2 regions of the Reyranella humidisoli genome follow, and region 2 is predicted to be linked to the other one. Evidence: predicted binding sites of a transcription regulator. Region 2 holds the regulator's gene; the other holds the start of a gene.

Region 1 (7,766 bases), 140 kb from region 2:
GGCGGCCAGCATCATCTGCACTTCGGTCGGCTTGAAGACGCGGCTGTAGTGCCGCATGTAGCAGTTGTTCACCTCGACGTCGGCCTGGGTGAAGAAGCGGAAGATCTGCGTCAGCAGGTGACGTTCGCTGTCGGTCAGCTTGTTGCGCCAGTCCTTCACGTCGTCGGCCAGCGGCACTTCCTCGGGCAGCCAGTGGATGCGCTGCTGCGTCAGCCAGGCGTCGTAGGCCCAGGGATAGTGGAACGGCTTGTAGATCGGCTTGGCGTCGAGGAGTGACATGGCGCGGGCGTCCAATATGTCGGGCGAATGAATGGGGTCGCTTGAAATTAAAATCCCCTGCCGCGGTCCCGAACGCCGGGAACGCGACAGGGGGACAACGCTCGTTTACTGGCAGCTAAGACATTCTTCGTAGTCATTGCTCTGTGCCGGCGGCGTTCCGGGGAACAGAGGAGAGGGAGCATCGGTCTTGGGCGCCGTAAGGGCATGGTCGCCGAGCGGTGCGGCGAGGGCTTCGCCCGCGACGCTCTCGGCGCGCTGGATGGAAAGGGAGCGGCAGTAGTAGAGGCTCTTCACGCCGCGCTTCCACGCCATCATGTGGATCTGGTGCAGGTCGCGCTTGTGCACGTCGGCCGGCAGGAAGATGTTCAGCGACTGGCTCTGGCAGATATAGGGCGTGCGGTCGGCGGCATGCTCGACCAGCCAGCGCTGGTCGATCTCGAACGCGGTCTTGAACACCGCCTTCTCGTGATCGTCGAGGCAGTCGAGATTACGCACCGAACCCTGGTCGGTCATGATCGCCGTCCAGGTGTCCTCGTCGTTCTTGCCCTTCTGGGCCAGAACCTTCTCGAGGTACGGGTTGCGCACCACGAAGGAGCCCGAGAGGGTCTTGTGGTTGTAGACGTTGGCCGCCGACGGCTCGATGCCGGGCGAGGCGCCGCCACAGATGATCGAGATCGACGCGGTCGGCGCGATCGCGAGCTTGTTGGAGAAGCGGTCCTGGAAGCCGAAGTCGGCGGCATCCGGGCACGCGCCGCGCTCCTTGCCGAGCGTCATCGACGCCTCGTCGCAATGGGCGCGGATGTGCTTGAACATCTTCTTGTTCCACACCTTGGCCATCACCGATTCGAGCGGGATGCCGTTGGCCTGCAGGAAGGAGTGGAAACCCATCACGCCGAGGCCGACCGAACGCTCGCGCATCGCGGCATAGGTCGCGCGCGCGAAGTCGGAGCCGGCGGTGTCGATGAAGCCCTGCAGCACGTTGTCGAGGAAGCGCATCACGTCTTCGATGAAGTGCGGATGCTCGTGCCACTCGAGATAGGTCTCGAGGTTGAGCGACGACAGGCAGCAGACGGCAGTGCGCTGCTTGCCGTGATGGTCGATGCCGGTGGGCAGCGTGATCTCGCTGCACAGGTTCGAGGTCTTGACCTCGAGGCCGGCGAGCTTGTGGTGCTCGGGCCGGGCGTTGTTCACGTGATCGACGAACACGAGGTACGGCTCGCCGGTCTCGACGCGGGCCGTCAGGATGCGGATCCACAGAGCGCGCGCCGAGACAGTGCGCTGGACGGCGCCGTCCTTCGGGCTGACCAGCGCCCACTCCTCGTCGTTCTCCACCGCGCGCATGAAGGCGTCGGAGATCAGCAGGCCGTGATGCAGGTTCAGCGCCTTGCGGTTGGGGTCGCCGCCGGTCGGGCGGCGGATCTCGATGAACTCCTCGATCTCGGGATGGTTCACCGGGAGGTAGACGGCGGCCGATCCGCGGCGCAGCGAGCCCTGGCTGATTGCGAGCGTGAGCGAGTCCATCACGCGGATGAACGGGACCACACCCGAGGTCTTGCCGTTCATGCCGACCTTTTCGCCGATCGAACGGAGATTGCCCCAGTAGGAGCCGATTCCGCCGCCGCGCGACGCCAGCCACACGTTCTCGTTCCACAGCCCGACGATGCCCTCGAGGCTGTCATTCGCCTCGTTGAGGAAGCACGAGATCGGCAGGCCGCGGCTGGTTCCGCCGTTGCTCAGCACGGGCGTGGCCGGCATGAACCAGAGATTGCTGATGTAGTCGTAGAGACGCTGGGCATGGGCGTCGTCGTCGGCATAGGCCGAGGCGACTCGCGCAAACATGTCCTGGTAGTTTTCGCCCGGCAGCAGATACCGGTCGTTCAGTGTGGCCTTGCCGAAAACGGTCAGGCGGGCATCCCGCGATGAATCGGTAACAACCCGCGCACCGCTTCGAACTTGAACGACATCAAACACTTGCGGTCCCCTTTTTCTTTTTGTCCACAGTTGTGGATAGAACACTCTGTGGAAGACACCTAGATGTAGGGAGCGGTTCGTCTCTCCCCACTATCCATAGATAGTACGCGTGGCGCCGACCCTGTCATTGCGAAATTTATTCCCCGTATGTGAATCTCAAGAATGGTTGGTTAACCTCTTGAAAGATCGGGCGAAAAATCGGTTTGAAATTCTGTTTCAAGCACCTGTTTTTCACCTTCGCATGTGCAGCATAGCATGAGAACAAAACGCGCTTCCCCGCGGATTCCGTGGGCCCAGGACAGAAACCGCAGCGAATCGGCTCGCCCGCGCGGGACCACCTCGCCAAAGCCGCGATTCGGTGGGCATTCTCGGCTTCGCCAAGACTCCGTCGTCAGAATGTCATGGTCAGGCGTAACATCCGTCCCGGATTCGCGAGGAATGCACAAAATATGGCCAATTCGTCGACGCCGCGTGTCTATGGGCTGGACGCCATCTGCGCCGCCGCCCTTCAGCCCGGCGGCGAGGAAGCCGCACAATTCGCACGCCGCCTGTTCAGCCGCGTATCCGACAAGGATCTGGCGGCCGCGCCGGTAGAGCAGCGGGCCGCGGCGGCGGTCTCGCTCCTGTCGTTCGCGCGCCGCCGCCTGCCCGGCGTCGCCAAGATAAGGATCTTCAATCCGGCACTCGACGACCACGGCTTCGAGAGCCGTCACACGATCGTGCAGATCGTGAACGACGACATGCCGTTTCTGGTCGATTCGATCACCAACGAATTCAATCGCCGGGAGATTTCCGTCCACCTGCTCGCTCATCCGGTGTTGGCGGCGCGACGCGATCTCGACGGCGACCTGGTGGGCATCGCGCTCGAAACCGGCGAACGCGCGCGCGCCGAATCGATGATGCACATCGAGATCGATCGCCAGACCGATCCGGTGCTGCTGGACGAGATCGCCGCGGCGCTGACCCGCGTGCTGGCCGAGGTGCGCGTCGCGGTCGACGACTGGCGTGCGATGCGCCGCGCCTGCCTCGACGCCATCCTCGACCTCGCGCCCGGCCACGCGCCGAACCTGGCCGAGTACGAGGATTTCCTGCGCTGGCTCGAGGCCAACCATTTCACCTTCCTCGGTCATCGCCGCTACCGCTATGTCGAGGATGCGAGCCAGCCCGCCGGCCTGCGCTACGAGATCGTGCCGGGATCGGCGCTGGGCATCCTGCGCCGCGACGAGGTGCGCCTGTTCGAGCCCGGCGTCGGCAGCGGCGAGGCGATGGCCCGCTTCGCGCGTGGACCGCACAACATCCTGGTCGTGAAGACCGACCGGCAATCGCTGGTCCATCGCAGCGGCGCGATGGATTGCGTGATCGTGAAGACCTGCGACGCCGACGGTCGCGTCACCGGCGAACACCGGCTGGTCGGCCTCTTCACCTCCGCGGCCTATCACGCGCCGGTTCACGACGTGCCGCTGCTGCGCGGCCGGATCGAGAGCCTGTTGCGACGGTCGGGCTTCGATCGCCACGGACATGACGGCAAGACGCTGCTGGCGATCCTCGATGCCTATCCGCGAGACGAGCTGTTCCAGGTCGACGAGAATACGCTCTACGACCATGTGCTCGGCATCCTGCAGCTTCAGGAAAGACGGCGCGTCGCGCTGTTCTCGCGCCTGGACACGGTCGGCCGCTTCGCCACCGCGCTGGTCTTCGTGCCGCGCGAGCGCTTCGACGAGACGCTCTCGGCCCGCTTCGCCGCCATCCTCGAGAAGACCTGGAACGGCCACGTCACTTCTGTCGCCTCCTCGGTCGGCAGCAATTCCGCGCTGGTCCAGTCGCTCTATACGCTGAAGCTCCACGCGCCGGAGCAGGCGGGCCCCGATCTCGTCGAGCTCGAACGCGCGTTGATGGACGCGGCGACCTCGTGGAACGACCGGTTGCGCGCCGCCCTTCAGGCCAAATTCGGCGAAGCCGAGGGCCGTGCCGCCGCCCGTCGCTGGCGCGACTGGTTTCCCGCCGTCTATCGGGAGACCTTCGACGCGGCACAGGCTCTCATCGACATCGAGTTGCTGCAGACGATCGTGGACGGCGCCGGGTTCGGCGTGCAGGTCGGGCGACGGAGCGGCATGCCGGCACATCGCTTTGCGCTCCGCCTGTTCCATCCGCGCAAGCCGATCGCGCTGTCCGACATCCTGCCGCTCGCCGAAAACCTCGGCCTGCGCGTCATCAGCGAGGCGCCGTTCCTGCTGCGCAAGGAGGGCGGCGACGATCAGAGCCATGGCGTGGCCATGCAGGTGCTGCGCGTGGAAACCGCGGACAAGTCGCCCGTCGATCTCGACGCCGCAGGACCGCGCTTCGTCGAGGCGATCGAGAAGCTGCGCGCGGGCACGCTCGAAAACGACGGGCTGAACAGGCTCGTGCTCGGCGCCGGACTGGCCTGGCGCGAGGTCGCCATCGTGCGCGCCTATGCGAAGTATCTGCGACAGGCCGGCATCCCGTTCAGCCAGGAATATATGGAGCGTGCGCTCGCCGCCTACCCGAAGGTGGCGCGCCTGGTGGTCGACCTCTTCAGGGCGCGTTTCGATCCGTCGCTGGGCGATGCCGCTGCCGATGACCGCGGCAACAGGATCGCCGCGATCGAGACGGAGTTCGCGACCGCGCTCGAAGCGGTCGGCACGCTCGACGAGGACCGCATCCTGCGGCGCTTCCACAATGCCGTGCTCTGCACGCTGCGCACCAATTACTGGCAGTCGGGCGGCACGAAGGACTGGATCTCCTTCAAGATCGACAGCCGTGCGATCGACGAACTGCCGGCGCCGCGGCCACTGGTCGAGATCTTCGTCTACAGCCCGCGCATGGAGGGCATCCACCTGCGCGGCGGACGCGTCGCGCGCGGCGGAATCCGCTGGTCCGACCGGCGCGAGGACTTCCGCACCGAGATCCTCGGCCTGATGAAGACGCAGATGGTGAAGAACGCCGTCATCGTGCCGGTGGGATCGAAGGGCGGCTTCTACGTGAAGCAGCCCCCCGCAGGCGGCACCCGCGAGCAGATCCAGGCCGAAGGCATCGCCTGCTACCAGACCCTGATCCGCGGCCTGCTCGACATCACCGACAATTATGCGGGTGGCAGCGTGGTGCCGCCGGCCGACGTGGTGCGCCACGACGCCGACGACCCCTATCTCGTGGTTGCCGCCGACAAGGGCACGGCCACCTTCTCAGACATCGCCAATGCGTTGGCCCGCGACTACGGCTTCTGGCTCGACGATGCCTTCGCCTCGGGCGGCTCGGCCGGCTACGACCACAAGAAGATGGGCATCACCGCGCGCGGCGCTTGGGAATCGGTGAAGCGCCACTTCCGCGAGCTTGGCCAGGACATCCAGGAGACGCCGTTCACCGTCGCAGGCGTCGGCGACATGTCGGGCGACGTGTTCGGCAACGGCATGCTGCTGTCGCCGCACATCAAGCTGGTGGCGGCGTTCGACCATCGCCACATCTTCATCGATCCTTCGCCCGATCCGGCGACCAGCTTCGCCGAGCGGCAGCGGCTGTTCGCCCTGCCGCGCTCGTCATGGATGGACTACGACCAGAGCCTGCTGTCGGCCGGCGGGGCGATCATCGACCGGGCGGCCAAGTCGGTGACGCTGTCGCCCGAGGCGCGCGCGGTGCTGGGCATCGAGGCGCCGGCCATGGCGCCACTCGACCTGCTGCGCGCCATCCTGACGGCGCCGGTCGACCTGCTCTATTTCGGCGGCATCGGCACCTATGTGAAGGCGTCGAGCGAGACCAACGCCGATGCCGGCGACCGCGCCAACGATTCCGTCCGCATCGATGCCGCGCAGGTGCGCGCGCGCGTGATCGGCGAGGGCGCCAATCTCGGCTTCACGCAGCGCGGTCGCGTCGAAGCCGCCCTCGGGGGGCGCAGGATCAACACCGACGCGCTCGACAACTCGGCAGGCGTCGACACGTCGGACCACGAGGTCAACATCAAGATCGCGACCGGCGGCGCCATCGCCTCGGGGGCGCTCACGGTCGAGGCGCGCGATCCGCTGCTCTTCTCCATGACCGACGAAGTCGCGACCCTGGTGCTGCGACACAACTACCAGCAGAGCCAGGCGATCAGCGTCGCCGAGGGCCAGGCGGCCGAGGAGCATGACCGCCTCGAACGCTTCATGCGCGCGCTGGAGCGCAAGGGCCGGCTCGACCGTGCCGTCGAATACCTGCCCGACTCGGCGGCGATGCGCGTGCGCGCGCAGAATCGCCAGCCGCTGACGCGTCCTGAACTGTGCGTGCTGCTGGCCTACGCCAAGATCGACCTCCACGAGGAGATCCTGGCGTCCGACCTGCCCGACGATCCGCGCCTGGAGGAGGAACTGCTGCGCTACTTCCCGGCGCCGCTGCAGGAGAAGCATGCGGCCGCCCTCCGGGGACATCGCCTGCGCCGCGAGATCACAGCGCTTCAGGTCGTGAACTCGCTGGTCAACCGCTGCGGCCCGACCTTCGTGCACACCGTCGCGCAGCGGACCGGCGCCACGGCCGCTCCCATCGCCCAGGCCTTCACCGTCGTGCGCGACGCCTGGAAGCTGCGCGACCTGTGGGTCGACATCGAGGCACTCGACGGGCAGCTCAGGGCCGAGGCGCAGCTTCGCATGCTGGTCGCCTCGCAGCGCTTCGTCGTGCGCACCGTCCAGTGGACCCTGCGCCGCCTGCCACAGCCGCTCGACACGACCGCCGCGACCGCGCAGCTCGGCCGAGCCGTCGCCGAACTGGGCGACCTGCGCGCGGACCTGATTGGCGAAGCCGAAGGCGCGGCGCTGGGCGAACGCTCCGCCGCCTTCGAGGCGATGGGCGCGCCGGCCGATCTCGCCCGCCGCGCCGCGGCGCTCGAGACGCTGTCCGCGGCCGGCGATCTCGCCTTGGCCGCCGAAGCCAACGGCTGCTCCATCGGCAACGCGGCAAGGCTCTACTTCAAGCTGGGCGAGCGGCTGTCGCTCGCTCTGCTGGCCAATGCCGCGCAGAAGCTGCCGCGCGATGGGTTGTGGCCCTCGCAGGCCGCGCTCGCCTTGCAGGATGAACTGGCCGCCCTGCACGCCGACCTGCTGCGGTCGGCCCTGCGGGCCGGTGGCGGCAACGACTGCAATCCCGAAGCGGCTCTCGCCGCCTGGAGCGAACCGCGCAAGCTGGCGCTGGAACGGGTCGACCGGCTGCTGAAGGAGGACCTTGCCGCGGCGGGAACGATCGACCTCGCCATGCTGTCGGTCGCCACCGCCGAACTGCGTACGCTGGTCTAGCGGCGGCGCGTCGCTCGACTTAAAGGCCCTTCAGAAATTCGATCAGCAGGCGGTTCACCTCGGCGGCACGCTCCTGCTGCACCCAGTGGCCGGCGCCGTCGAGGATGTGGCTGCCGCGCAGGCCGGGCAGGGTCTTCGGATAGGCTTCGAGCTGGCTCTTGGCCGCAGGAAAGCGCAGCACGCCGTCGCGGCTGCCGGCGATGAACTGCGAGGGCTGGCGGATCGGCTGGCCGCGCCAGGGAC
Region 2 (7,766 bases):
ATCTGGGGCCTGTTCGTCTTCGCGCCGTTCATGCAGGAGCACGTGCAGCCGCTGTTCATCAATACCTTCGCCAATGTGCCCGTCCTGTCGACGATCTTCGCGGGCCCGCCCTACGGCATCGGCATGTTCACCGCCGGGCTCATCCTGGCGATCATGGTGCTGCCCTTCGTGACCTCGATCTCGCGCGACGTGTTCGACGCGGTGCCGCCGGTTCTCAAGGAAGCCGCCTACGGCGTCGGCTGCACGACCTGGGAAGTGTTCCGCTACGTCGTCCTGCCCTTCACGCGGGTCGGCGTCATCGGCGGCTTCATGCTGGGACTCGGTCGCGCGCTGGGCGAGACGATGGCTGTCACCTTCGTGATCGGCAACGCCCATCACATCTCGGCCTCGTTGTTCGCGCCCGGCACGACGATCTCGGCCTCGATCGCCAACGAATTCACCGAGGCGGTGGGCGACCTCTACACATCGTCGCTGGTCGCGCTCGGCCTCATCCTCTTCTTCATCACCTTCTGTGTGTTGGCGATGGCGCGCTACATGCTGATGCGCCTGCAGCGGCAGGGAGGGAAGTAAGACAATGGCTACTATTGCCTCCAAGACAGCCGCCCTGGACAGTCCGCTCTACGCGGGCCGCCGCCGCCGCAACGCCATCGCCAAGGGCCTGGCTTTCGCCGCCACGATCTTCGGACTGGGCTGGCTGGTCCTGATCCTGGGCATTCTGGTCTACAAGGGCATCGGCGGTCTCTCGCTCGCCGTATTCACCGAAAACACGCCGCCTCCTGGGGCCGCGGGCGGTCTGCTCAATGCGATCATGGGCAGCATCGTGATGACCGTCCTGGGGGTGATAATCGGCACGCCGATCGGCGTCCTCGCCGGTACCTACCTCGCGGAGTACGGCCGTCACGACAAGCTCTCGAGCGTCGTGCGCTTCATCAACGACATCCTGCTCAGCGCGCCGTCGATCGTGATCGGCCTGTTCGTCTACGAGATCATGGTGGCGCCGATGGGTCACTTCTCGGGATGGGCCGGCGCCGTCGCCCTGGCGGTCATCGTGATCCCCGTCGTCGTCCGAACGACCGAGGACATGCTGACCCTGGTACCCGACACGCTGCGTGAGGCGGCTGCCTCGATCGGCCTGCCGCGCGCCCACATGATCGTCCGCATCGCCTATCGCGCGGCGCAGGCGGGCATCGTCACCGGCATCCTGCTGGCCATCGCCCGCATCAGCGGCGAGACGGCACCGCTGCTGTTCACCGCCCTGAACAACCAGTTCTTCAGCATGAACATGAATGCGCCGATGCCCAGCCTGCCGGTGGTCATCTTCCAGTTCGCCCTTTCGCCCTACGCCGAATGGCAGAAGCTCGCCTGGACCGGCGCGCTCCTGATCACCGTCACCGTCCTGGGTCTCAGCATCCTGGCCCGTTCGCTCACCTCCGCGAGGAAATCCTGATGTCCATGCAATCCACGGAAACGCCCAGCGTCGCCGTTCCTGTCGCGACGCACGCGAAGCTCGACGTCTCCAAGCTTACGTCCAAGATCTCGATCAAGAACCTCGAGTTTTTCTACGGCGACAGTCGGGCGCTCAAGGGCATCACCATGTCGCTCTACGCCAACAAGGCGACGGCGTTCATCGGGCCCTCGGGCTGCGGCAAGTCGACCCTGCTGCGCGTCCTGAACCGCATGTACGACCTCTATCCCGGCCAGCGCGCCACCGGCGACGTGATGTTCGACGGCGACAACCTGCTGCGCGACGATCAGGACATCAACCTGCTGCGCGCGCGCATCGGCATGGTGTTCCAGAAGCCGACGCCGTTCCCGATGACGATCTACGAGAACATCGCCTTCGGCATCCGGCTCTACGAGAACTTGCCCAAGTCGGAACTGGACGGCCGGGTCGAGCAGGCCCTGCGCCGCGGCGCGCTGTGGGACGAGGTCAAGGACAAGCTGGGCGCCAGCGGCCTCAGCCTGTCGGGGGGCCAGCAGCAGCGCCTCTGCATCGCCCGCACCGTGGCGGTGAAGCCCGAGGTCATCCTGTTCGACGAGCCGTGCTCGGCGCTCGATCCGATCTCGACGGCGAAGATCGAGGAGCTGATCGACGAGCTGAAGAAGGACTACACGATCGTCATCGTCACCCACAACATGCAGCAGGCGGCGCGCGTCTCCGACTTCACCGCCTTCATGTATCTCGGCGAGCTGGTCGAGTTCGGCGCGACGGCGACGCTCTTCACCACGCCCAGCGACAAGCGCACCCAGGCCTACATCACCGGCCGGTTCGGCTGAGCCGGCACGACGAAGAAAAGAAGGGACAGACCATGCCCGAACATACCCTGAAGCGGTTCGACGAGGAGCTGGAGCGGCTGAGCGCCACGATCAGCGAGATGGGCGGCCTGGCGGAAAGCCAGCTCGCACGGTCGCTGGCGGCCCTGCGCGAACGCGATACCGAGGCGGCCGAGAAGGTGATTGTCGACGATGCCCGCGTCGACGCGCTCGACGAGGCGGTCCAGGAGCAGACCGTGCGTCTGCTGGCACTGCGTCAGCCGATGGCGGTCGACCTGCGCGTCATCCTGTCGTCGATCAAGATCGCGGCGGCGCTCGAGCGCATCGCCGACTATGCCAAGAACACCGCCAAGCGCAGCATCGTGCTCAGCCAGACGACGCCGCCGGCTGCGGCGGTGACCGGCATCGAGCGGCTCGGCCGGCTGGTGCGCGCCGCACTCAAGGACGTGCTCGATGCGTTCGCGCACGGCGACGTGGCCAAGGCCCGTGACGTGTGGGAACGCGACGAGGAGATCGACCAGGTCTACACCGGCTTGTTCCGCGAGCTGCTGACTTACATGATGGAGGATCCGCGCACGATCACCGCCTGCACGCACCTCATGTTCATGGCCAAGAACATCGAGCGCGCCGGCGACCATGTCACCAACATCGCCGAACTGGTGAGCTTCCGCTCCACCGGCCATGGGTTCGACGAGGCCCGGCCGAAGGGAAGTGCTGCGATCTACGCTACGCCGGACGCCCCGGCGGGGACCGCGCCGTGAGCATGACCGCCACCAGCCCCTCGCGCCGCGACGCGCAAACCTCGTCGATGAAGCCGCACGTGCTCATCGTCGAGGACGAGACGGCCCTAGTCGAGCTGCTGCGCTATAATCTCGAACAATCTGGCTTCAAGGTCGCCGTCGCCTACGATGGCGAAGAAGCGCTGCGCTCCGTCCAGGAGGACGTGCCCGATCTCATCCTGCTCGACTGGATGCTGCCGCTGATGTCGGGCATCGAGGTCTGCCGCCAGCTGCGCCGCCAGACGGCGACCGCCAACGTGCCGATCATCATGCTGACGGCGCGCGGGGAGGAAGGCGATCGCGTGCGCGGCCTCGACGCCGGCGCCGACGACTACGTTCCGAAGCCCTTCTCGCCCACCGAGCTGGTGGCGCGCATCCGCGCCGTGCTGCGGCGCATCCGCCCGGCGCTGGCCGACGAGGCGCTGTCCTATGCCGACATCGTCATGGACCTGGTGGCGCACCGCGTCACGCGCGGCGGCAAGCCGCTGCATCTGGGGCCGACCGAGTTCCGCCTGCTGCGCCATTTCATGGAGCATCCGGGCCGCGTCTTCTCGCGCGAGCAGCTGCTCGATTCGGTGTGGGGCAAGGACGTCTATGTCGAGGCGCGCACCGTCGACGTCCACATCCGACGCCTGCGCATCGCGCTCAACGGCGAGAGCCATGCCGATGTGATCCGTACCGTCCGCGCCGCGGGCTATGCGCTGGACTCCACGCCGGGCTGACGCGCCCGGTTTTCCACACGGTCCTTAACGGTTCTGTAGCGTCCGGCGCCTAGACAGGGTCTGCCCGTTCCGCGCCGGCAACCCCACGCCCCGCATCGGAACGGGCCGGTCCCCCGGCTCGGCCACGATACCCGCAGCCGACTTACTCACCCCTTCTTCCGTCAGGAAGGAGGGGTTTCTTTTTCAAAGTGGCGGCGGACGATCAACGCCAGCACCAGCGCCGGCAGGCCGAGCAGGGCGGTGTAGACGAAGAAGATCGCGTAACCGCCGAACTTATGGGTGGCCGAGAACTCTTCCTGGAGTTTGTCGACGACCCAGCCCGAGGAGCCGCCCAGCAGCTTGCCGGGCAGGGTCATGATCGAGGTGAACAGCGCGTACTGTGTCGCCGTGTAGGCCGTGTTGGTGAGGCCCGACAGGAAGGCGATGAAGATCGAGCCGGACATGCCGCCCACCAGGTTGTCGATGCTGATGGCGACGGTGAGGATCATCAGGTCCGGCTGGCCGACCCAGGCGAGCCACGAGAAGGTGAGGTTGCTCGCCGCGATCAGGAAAACCGCCGGCGCCAGCAGGCGCGCCGCGCCGACGCGGAAGACCAGGGCGCCGCCCAGCAGCGCGCCCAGGATCGTCATGACGAACCCGTAGATCTTGGAGACGTCGGCGATCTGGTCCTTGGTGAATCCCATGTCGATGTAGAACGGGTTCGCCATCACGCCCATGGCGATGTCCGACAGCCGGAACAGGCCGATGAACAGCAGCAGCAGCAGGGCCATCCAGCCGTAACGCGCGAAGAAGTCGACGAACGGGCAGACGATGGCGCCGTAGACGAAGATCAGCGCCTTGCGCGACCAGTCCGGCATCGATCCGAGACCGGCGGCGAAGGAGGCGACCTTGCCTTCGAGTTCGGTCGTGCCGGTGGATGCGCGCCGTTCGGGTTCCGAGATCAGGAGGGTCGTCGCAATGCCGACGAGCCCGAGCGCTGCCATGGTCTGGTAAGCGGCGGTCCACGAGACGAACTGCGCCACATAGAGCGCGCCTGCGCCGGCGGCGAGAACGGCGATGCGATAACCCAGCTGGTAGGTCGCGGCCGTCGCGCCCTGCAGGCTGGCATCCGTCGACTCGATACGGAGGGCGTCGAGGGCGATATCCTGCGTCGCGGATGAAAAAGCGACGACCAGCGCGAACACGACCATCCACCACAGGTCGGTGCGCGGGTCGCAGAAGGCCATGGCGAGCAGGCCGCCGGCGATGCCGGTCTGGGCCAGCAGCATCCAGGAGCGGCGTCGACCGAGCCATCGCGTGAGCAGCGGCAGCGGCACGCGATCGACGACTGGCGACCAGACGAACTTGAAGGAGTAGGTGATGCCGATCCAGCTGATGAAGCCGATCGCGGTACGGCTGATGCCGTACTCGCGCAGCCACGCCGATAGCGTCGAGAAGACCAGCAGGAACGGCAGCCCGGCCGAAAAGCCGAGGAACAGGAACTGGACGACGCGCGGATGGCGGTAGGTCGCCAGCGACTCGCGCCAGCCGCGCGCCTGCGCGTCTGAGTTCATGCCTCCCTCCGACCGTTGGCCATCACAGCTGACAACGGGAGAGGAAGAGAAGGATCCCTCGCTTCGCTCGGGATGACACTTTTGGTCGAACTTGCACGAGGCGCCGATGCCGAAAACAGTGTCATCCCGAGCGAAGTGAGGGATCCTTGAGTCATGTGCATCGCCCTATGTAGATTCGGGGAGGTGCCCGCAGGACGGTTTGGCTCAAAGCAGGCCCTTGAGCGCCTGCTCGGGACGCGCGCCGACATGGGAGATGACCTCGGCGGCGGCGATGCCGCCCAGCCGCGCGCATTCGGCGAGCGGCTTGCCGTGCGTGAAGCCGAACAGGAAACCCGCGGCGTAGAGGTCGCCGGCGCCGGTCGTGTCGACGACCTTCGAAACCGGTGCGGCCGGGACTTCGTAGGTCTCGCTGCCCTTAATCACGACCGAGCCCTTCTCGCTGCGCGTGAGGGCGGCGATTTTCGCCTCCTTGCGCGCTTCAGCGAGCGCTTCCTCGAAGGTCTCGACCTCGTAGAGTGCTTTGATCTCGGCTTCGTTGCCGAACAGGATATCGACCTTGTTGCGGACCAGGTCGCGGAACTCCTCGCGGTAGCGATGGACGCAGAAGGAATCCGAGAGCGTGATCGAGACCTTGCGGCCGGCGGCGCGCGCGGCGTCGAAGGCCTTGAGCACGGCCTGCTTGGCGGCCGGTGCATCCCACAGATAACCCTCGACATAGGTGACCTGCGCCGAGGCCACCAGCTTGGCGTCGATGTCGACGGGGCCGAGGCCCGTGCAGGCGCCGAGATAGGTGTTCATCGTGCGCTGCGCGTCGGGTGTCACCAGGATCAGGCAGCGCGCCGTCGCGGGGCCTTCGGTCGCCGCCGGAGTCGCAAAGGATACGCCGGTCGCCTTGAGGTCGTGGCCGAACACCTTGCCGAGCTGGTCGTTGCGCACCTTGCCGATATAGGCGCCCTTGCCGCCGAACGAGGCGATGCCGGCCATCGTGTTGCCGCAGGAGCCGCCGGACATTTCGATGCCGGGACCCATCCCGTCATAGAGCTGCTCGGCGCGCGCTTCGTCGATCAGCATCATGCTGCCCTTCACCAGCCCGTGCTGGCCGAGAAAGGCTTCGTCGGAACGAGAGATGACGTCGACGATGGCGTTGCCGATTCCCAGCACGTCGAAGGGGGCGGATGTCATGAAGTCTCCTACAGCGTCAAAGCGATACCAGGTGCATGCCCGGCTTGGTTTCTTCCAGCAAGGTGACGAGGCCGGCCACCGCGAACGGTATGTCGGCCCGCAGGCTCGCACGATCGATGTCGAGCGATCGCAGGCCCATTTCGCACACGATGAGCCGCGCGCCAAGCTCGACACAGGCCTGCAGCAGCGTCTCGAAGTCGCCGACGCCGCGCGCGCGGTTGGCGGCGTCGCGATCCCAGTCCTGGAGCGCCGGCGGCGAGCCCTGCAGGGCACGGATGCCGCCCATGGTGAAGAACAGCACCGCCGGCTTGTTCACGGCCAGCGCGGCGGCCGCGAGGGCGAGGCCGTAATGGACGCTCTCGTAATCGTCGGAACGCAGGATGACCGAGACGCCGTCGTCGCTCACCGGGATGCCCCCGCCGCGGCGCCACAGGTCGGACAATCGGCGCGCTTGGTGACGGAAAGCGTCTCGAAGGAGGCGTTGAGCGCGTCGTAGAGCAGGAGCGAACCCGAGAGCGAGCGGCCGACGCCCAGGATTTCCTTCACCACTTCCGTGGCCTGCAGGGTTCCCAGGGTCCCGGCCAGCGCGCCCAGCACGCCGGCCTGCGCGCAGCTCGGGACGGACTCTTCCGAGGGCGCCGCGGGAAAGAGGCAGCGCAGGCAGGGATGGCCGGCGCCCTGCCATGCCTTGTAGGTCGAGATCTGCCCGTCGAAGCGCAGGATCGCCGCCGAGACCAGCGTCTTCCTGAGCCTGAAGCAGACGTCGTTCAGCAGGTAGCGCGTGGCGAAGTTGTCGCTGCCGTCGGCCACGAGATCGTAGCCCGCGATGATGCGCTGGGCATTGTCGGCGGTAAGGCGCTCGTCATGGGGCTGCACCTGCACCTCGGGGTTGATCTCCGCGAGGGCGCGGCGCGCGCTCTCGACCTTGGAGATTCCCACGTCGGACGTGCGGTGAATCACCTGGCGCTGCAGGTTCGAGAGGTCGACCGTGTCGTGGTCGATCACACCCAGCGTGCCGATACCGGCCGCGGCCAGATACTGCAGGAGGGGTGCGCCGAGGCCGCCGGCGCCGACCACCAGGACTTTCGCCGCGACGAGCTTCGACTGGCCGACGCCGCCGATCTCCGCCAGCACGATATGTCGCGCGTAGCGGCGGATCTGCGTTTCCGACAGGGCAGGTAGCGACGTCATGGTCCGCTTATAGCATGGGACCCGGTGCCCAATGCCTGTATCAGCGAGCCCGATGACCTCCACCC

Evidence for each region. Region 2 encodes PhoB, which activates phosphate uptake and scavenging genes when phosphate is short. Its sites were predicted from a motif close to TGTCATNNANCTGTCAT; they were not measured.
Region 1: the regulator PhoB is predicted to act here: its motif matches at 2,637-2,653, upstream of KQ910_RS06660 (NAD-glutamate dehydrogenase).

The regions. Positions count from the first base shown of each region.
Region 1 covers NZ_JAHOPB010000001.1:1,362,736-1,370,501, reverse strand. Annotated here, with positions in the region: gene KQ910_RS06670 (ribonucleotide-diphosphate reductase subunit beta) at 1-279, opposite strand, end outside; gene KQ910_RS06665 (ribonucleoside-diphosphate reductase subunit alpha) at 385-2,250, opposite strand; gene KQ910_RS06660 (NAD-glutamate dehydrogenase) at 2,700-7,523, shown strand; gene KQ910_RS06655 (alpha/beta fold hydrolase) at 7,543-7,766, opposite strand, start outside.
Region 2 covers NZ_JAHOPB010000001.1:1,504,224-1,511,989, forward strand. Annotated here, with positions in the region: gene pstC (phosphate ABC transporter permease subunit PstC) at 1-570, shown strand, start outside; gene pstA (phosphate ABC transporter permease PstA) at 575-1,447, shown strand; gene pstB (phosphate ABC transporter ATP-binding protein PstB) at 1,453-2,277, shown strand; gene phoU (phosphate signaling complex protein PhoU) at 2,310-3,035, shown strand; gene phoB (phosphate regulon transcriptional regulator PhoB) at 3,083-3,775, shown strand; gene KQ910_RS07380 (AmpG family muropeptide MFS transporter) at 3,937-5,328, opposite strand; gene KQ910_RS07385 (adenosine kinase) at 5,533-6,510, opposite strand; gene KQ910_RS07390 (DsrE family protein) at 6,527-6,916, opposite strand; gene KQ910_RS07395 (HesA/MoeB/ThiF family protein) at 6,913-7,701, opposite strand; gene KQ910_RS07400 (Bcr/CflA family multidrug efflux MFS transporter) at 7,754-7,766, shown strand, end outside.